Regions from separate parts of the Rhizobium sp. T1470 genome, predicted to be linked through region 1. Evidence: predicted binding sites of a transcription regulator. Region 1 holds the regulator's gene; the other holds the start of a gene.
The links. The regulator PhoB, encoded in region 1, activates phosphate uptake and scavenging genes when phosphate is short. The targets are predictions, from matches to a motif close to TGTCATNNANCTGTCAT.
Positions count from the first base shown of each region.

Region 2: a site for PhoB is predicted at 1,306-1,322, ahead of WGT02_RS12720 (UDP-2,3-diacylglucosamine diphosphatase). Genes of this name have one in related genera too.

Region 1 is NZ_CP148091.1:826,616-829,823, reverse strand. Features, by position in the region: gene WGT02_RS04155 (aspartate aminotransferase family protein) at 1-92, opposite strand, end outside; gene WGT02_RS04150 (GcrA family cell cycle regulator) at 520-1,053, shown strand; gene phoB (phosphate regulon transcriptional regulator PhoB) at 1,146-1,829, opposite strand; gene phoU (phosphate signaling complex protein PhoU) at 1,866-2,579, opposite strand; gene pstB (phosphate ABC transporter ATP-binding protein PstB) at 2,623-3,208, opposite strand, start outside.
Region 2 is NZ_CP148091.1:2,516,438-2,519,645, forward strand. Features, by position in the region: gene WGT02_RS12715 (MFS transporter) at 1-273, opposite strand, end outside; gene WGT02_RS12720 (UDP-2,3-diacylglucosamine diphosphatase) at 434-1,240, opposite strand; gene WGT02_RS12725 (NADP-dependent malic enzyme) at 1,486-3,208, shown strand, end outside.

The DNA.
Region 1 (3,208 bases):
TCGCCCGTTTCGGTGATCAGCCACACGCCTTCCCCTCGCTCGAACCGCAGCGGGGCACGAGAGTAGGTGTCGTAAAGCGCGGCTTCAGCCATGGCGCGATCTCCTGTCAATAACCATCAGCAGCCGGACGCCGGCTAAGGAATGCAGGTCCGGAAATTAAAAATGCCGCCTTTCGGCGGCGAGCAGCACTATTTACTTTTCGCACTGCAATGTCAACAAAACTGAGGTTTTGATGCATGCGTCAAGCGGCGATCGGGAGGCTCCGGATCTATCAACAATTAATGTTGCAGAAATGACTCTCGCGCCCAGCAAGTTGGGGAAAACCTGAGAATCGATTCGCCGAGATTCAACCGACTCTTGTCACGGAGTCAGCCTCACACTAGGTTAAAACTCAATTACTAGACTGCATGCGGCGGAACTAGTCACCAAAATCGAGCAAGCGTTTCTTGCTTCGGATACGTCCGGGGCAACGGTGAGGGATTCTGCCTACACCAACGCTAATAAGGCGGAGACAGGGGCATGAACTGGACAGACGAGCGCGTTGAAAAACTGAAGAAGCTTTGGTCAGAGGGCCTGAGCGCCAGCCAGATCGCAGCGCAACTTGGCGGTGTAAGCCGTAACGCCGTCATTGGCAAAGTTCACCGTTTGAGTTTGCCCGGTCGTGCCAAGGCCGGCGGCTCGACGACCACCGTCAGAACGCCCAAGCGCACCACATCGGCGCCGCGCGCACCGAACTACGCATCGCGGATCACCACGCGTACCGTCACCCGCCAGCAGGGTGCAACGATGCTCAAGGAAGAGATCGAGATCGACACGGTCGAGGAAGTCCGCTTCCGCCCGGCCGCAAATGTGGTCGTCCCGATTTCGCGTCGCCTCGGCCTGACGGAACTGACCGAGCGCACCTGCAAGTGGCCGGTCGGCGATCCGCTGAAGGACGACTTCCACTTCTGCGGCTGCGAGTCCCCGGATTCCTCCCCGTATTGCACGTACCATCAGCGCATGGCCTACCAGCCGGTCAATGAGCGCCGCAAGGCCGCTAACCGGGTCGCCTGATGCGCAAGCCGGATAAGGAATAAAGAAAACGGGCCCGCGCGGGCCCGTTTTTTTGTTTCCGAGATGAAAGCCGCTCGGTCCCCATCGAAGCCTTATGCTTCCATGGAATATCCGGCGCCGCGCACGGTGCGGATGACATCCTGCATGTTGGAGAAGTTCAGCGCCTTGCGCAGGCGACCGACATGGACGTCGACGGTGCGTTCGTCCACATAGATATCGTGACCCCAGACGCCGTCGAGGAGCTGTGAACGCGAGAAGACGCGTCCGGGGGACGCCATCAGGAACTCGAGGAGCCGGAACTCGGTTGGGCCGAGGCGGACTTCACGGCTCTTGCGATGAACGCGATGCGTCTCGCGGTCGAGCTCGATGTCGCCGCACTTCAGCAGCGTGGAGAGCACCTCCGGCTTGGCGCGACGAAGCATTGCCTTGACGCGCGCGACAAGCTCCGGCGTCGAAAACGGCTTGACGACGTAGTCGTCGGCGCCGGTGGAGAGACCGCGAACGCGTTCGCTTTCCTCGCCGCGAGCCGTCAGCATGATGATGGGAAGGCGCTCGGTTTCCGGTCGCATACGCAGACGCCGGCAGAGCTCGATGCCGGACACACCCGGCAGCATCCAATCCAGGATCAAAAGGTCTGGCGTGCGTTCCTGCAGCCGGATCTCGGCCTCGTCGCCGCGCAGGATGGTATCGACCTCAAAACCTTCAGCTTCAAGGTTATAGCGAAGAAGCACGCTCAGTGCTTCTTCGTCTTCAACGACAGCTACTTTAGGGATCATTCGTTTCGGTCTCCTGGGGGCGCGGTCGCAGAACGACTATTCCGTGACGGCGCCGACGGTGTTGGCGGTATCGTCCTTCGGACGTTCGCCTTCCGGCTGAGCACCGGTGGCCATGTAATAGATGGTCTCGGCAATGTTGGTGGCGTGGTCGCCGATGCGCTCGATGTTCTTGGCGCAGAACAGAAGATGCGTGCAGCTGGTGATGTTGCGCGGATCTTCCATCATGTAGGTGAGCATCTCGCGGAACAGCGAGGTGTACATCGCGTCGATTTCCTCGTCGCGCTCGCGGATCGACTTTGCCTTGTCGGCAGCACGGCTGGTATAGACGTCGAGGACTTCCTTGAGCTGGACGAGCGCCAGTTCGGAAAGGTGCTCGAGGCCGCGGGCGAGCTTGCGCGGCACGCCGGCACTCTGGACAGCAATGACGCGCTTGGCGGTGTTCTTGCCGAGATCGCCGACGCGCTCAAGATCGGCCGCGATGCGGATCGAACCCATGATCTCGCGGAGGTCGGCCGCCATCGGCTGGCGACGGGCGATCGTAACGATTGCCTTGTCACCGATCTCGCGTTCAGCGTGGTCGAGGATCACGTCGTCAGAAATGACCTTCTGGGCCAGGGCAGTATCGCCGTTTACAAGAGCGCGAACGGCATCCGAGACCATCTGCTCGGCCAGGCCGCCCATTTCCGAGATACGGCGGGACAGGAACTTCAAATCATCGTCGTAGGCAGAAAAGATATGTGTCGATGCCATAGGGATCATCCTTGAATATCGTGAGTGTTACCGACGCCGGCGATCAACCGAAGCGCCCCATGATGTAGTCCTGGGTGCGCGGATCGTCCGGGTTGGTGAACATCTTGTCGGTATCGTTCTCCTCGACGAGGTTGCCGAGGTGGAACATGGCGGTGCGCTGCGAAACACGGGCAGCCTGCTGCATCGAGTGCGTCACGATGACGATCGTGTAGTTCTCGCGAAGCTCGTGGATCAGCTCCTCGACCTTTGCCGTCGCAATCGGATCGAGCGCAGAGCACGGCTCGTCCATCAGGATCACTTCAGGGCTCACGGCAACGGCGCGGGCGATGCAGAGGCGCTGCTGCTGGCCACCGGAAAGGCCGGTGCCGGCTTCATGAACACGATCCTTCACTTCGTTCCACAGGCCGGCGCGCTGCAGGCTGAGTTCGACGATCTGATCCATGTCGGCCTTCGACTTGGCGAGACCGTGGATGCGCGGGCCGTAGGCGACGTTTTCGTAGATCGTCTTCGGGAACGGGTTCGGCTTCTGGAACACCATGCCGACGCGGGCCCGCAGTTCCACGACGTCGATATCCGGATCGTAGATATCTTCGCCGTCGAGCGTGATCTTGCCGGTGACGCGGCAACCG
Region 2 (3,208 bases), 1.7 Mb from region 1:
TAGGCAGCCAGAAAACAGCAACACATCCGCCCGTTCCTTCATCCGGTCGGCATACATCGCGACAATAGGGGCGACGAGGACTCGCACGACCATCGGCACGGCGAGAATGACGCCGATCTCATGGTCGTTGAACTGGTGCAGCGCAAGCCACATCGGGAAGAACGGTAAGGCCACGCCATTGACGAGTAAAGGCGCACAGTACGACAAGGCACTGAGCAGCCGAAAGCGCGGCGGTGCCTCCTCACTTGCCGGAGGATTTTGAGCGGGAATCATCGGTGGACCTGCAGGAAACTGAACGTTGCCTAACACATCAACCTAAAGGCGACTATGGCAAGAAATTGCCCATCTGAAACGTTTCAAAAAATAAATAGGGCCTGTCGCAAAGACACAACGGGCTAAATTGATGCATAGAATTGGGGAGCGAAGGCCGCGCTTAAGCGGCCTGCTGCGCGACTTCCTTTTCACGATGGCCGATCGCCATCGGCATCGGCTGTATGCCACTCGTTGCACGCCACTCGATCAATTCAAACGTGCCGTCCTGATGCTCGGCAATCGCCGTGCAGCTTTCGACCCAGTCGCCGGTATTGATGTAACGGATGCCGTCCATGTCCTCCATCACCGCGTGGTGGATATGGCCACAGATCACGCCGTCGGCACCGTGCTTGCGGGCTTCTTCAGCGACGACACGCTGGAACTCGCCGATGAAGTTGACTGCGTGTTTGACCTGCAGCTTGGCCCATGCCGAAAACGACCAATAGGGCATGCCCATTCGGCGGCGGATGGCTGCTAGGCCGATATTGATCATGATCGCCATGTCGTAGGCCCAGTCGCCGAGATAGGCGAGCAGGCGCGCGTTGCGCACGACGACGTCGAACTCGTCGCCATGCAGCACGAGGTATTTCTTGCCGTCGGCCGCTTCGTGCATCATCCGTTCAGCGACCTCGATGCCGCCGAAATGGGTGCCCGGAAAGTCGCGAAGGAATTCGTCGTGATTGCCCGGGATATAGATGACCCGCGTGCCCTTGCGCGCCTTGCGCAGCAGCTTCTGGACAACGTCGTTGCAATCCTGCGGCCAGTACCAGCTACGCTTCAGCCGCCAGCCGTCGATGATATCGCCGACAAGAAAGATGGTATCCGCCTCGTGATGCTTGAGAAAGTCGAGCAGGAAGTCAACTTTCGCGGCCTTGGAGCCGAGATGCACATCGGAAATGAAAAGCGTACGGAAGTGCCGCGTATCCATATTGTCCCTCACAAGCATCCTGCTCGTGTCCCATCGTTCACCTCCCCCTCCAAAACCAGAGTCGTGTTTCAGGAAGATGACATGCTGCTGTCCCGGTGGATTTTCCCGGTTTCGGTGGACCTGCGCTGACGTCACGGCAGATTTGCGTTGTTTTCGCATTTCGAACGGAAATTCCGACTGTTCCGCCATGCCGTTTGATGTATTGAAAACACTCCAAGACAGCATGCGGCAGCTCGGAGGCGACGATGGATCATCAGGAAAAGTCCAAGACGGAAAAGAATTTGGCAGGTGGAAGCCTCGACGAGCAGGCGCTCTACTTTCACCGCTATCCCCGTCCGGGCAAGATCGAAATCCAGGCAATCAAACCGCTCGGCAACCAGCGCGACTTGGCGCTCGCCTATTCCCCGGGTGTTGCAGCACCATGCCTGGCGATCCGCGATAATCCCGAAACGGCCGCCGACTACACCTCGCGCGCCAATCTGGTTGCAGTCATTTCCAACGGCACGGCCGTTCTCGGCCTCGGCAATATCGGTCCGCTTGCCTCAAAGCCAGTCATGGAAGGCAAGGCCGTCCTTTTCAAGAAATTCGCAAACATCGACGTCTTCGACATCGAAGTCGAGGCACCGAGTGTCGATCAGATGGTCTCCACCGTCGCCTCGCTCGAGCCGACCTTCGGCGGCATCAATCTCGAGGATATCAAGGCGCCGGAATGTTTCGAGATCGAGCGTCGGCTCCGCGAGACCATGAAGATCCCGGTTTTCCACGATGACCAGCATGGTACCGCCATCATCGTCGCTGCCGCGATCCTCAATGGCCTGGAACTGGCGAACAAGAAGATTGACGAGGTCAAAATCGTTGCCTCAGGCGCCGGCGCGGCAGCCCTTGCTTGCCTCAACCTCCTCGTCACGCTGGGTGCCAAGCGGGAAAATATCTGGGTCCATGACATCGAAGGCCTCGTCTACGAAGGCCGCGCCGAATTGATGGACAAGTGGAAAAGCGTCTATGCCCAGAAGAGCGACACGCGCACGCTCGCCGAAAACATCGGCGGCGCCGACGTCTTTCTTGGCCTTTCCGCCGCCGGCGTGCTGAATCCGGAACTGCTCGCGCAGATGGCCGAGAACCCGCTGATCATGGCGCTTGCCAACCCGACGCCGGAGATCATGCCCGATCTCGCCCGCGCTGCCCGCCCCGATGCGATGATCTGCACCGGTCGTTCCGACTTCCCGAACCAGGTGAACAACGTTCTCTGCTTCCCCTACATTTTCCGCGGGGCGCTGGATTGCGGCGCAGTGACGATCAACGAAGAAATGAAGATGGCCGCCGTGCGCGCCATTGCCGCCCTTGCACGCGAGGAACCATCTGATGTCGCAGCCCGCGCTTATTCCGGCGAGACACCGGTCTTCGGTCCAAACTATCTGATCCCCTCGCCCTTCGATCCGCGCCTGATCCTGCGCATTGCCCCGGCAGTCGCGAGAGCCGCTGCCGAGAGCGGTGTCGCGTTGCGTCCGATCATCGATTTTGACGCCTATCTCGATCAGCTCAATCGCTTCGTCTTCCGTTCCGGCTTCATCATGAAACCGATCTTTGCGGCGGCCAAGAACGCCGAGCGCAAGCGGGTTATCTTCTCCGAAGGCGAGGATGAGCGCGTCCTGCGCGCAGCACAGGTCCTGCTCGAAGAAGGCATTGCCGAGCCGATTCTGATCGGCCGCCCATCGGTCATCGAAACCCGCCTGCAGCGTTACGGTCTGCGCATCCGCCCGCTTGCAGATTTCGACGTGATCAATCCGGAAGACGATCCGCGCTTCCGCGAATACGTGGATCTTTACTTCTCACTGGTCGGACGGCGTGGCGTCATTCCGGAAGCGGCCCGCACGATCGTGCGCACAAACACGACGGTCATTGGCGCTTTGGCGCTAAAGCGCGGCGAAGCTGATGCGCTCATCTGTGGCCTGGAAGGCCGCTACGAGA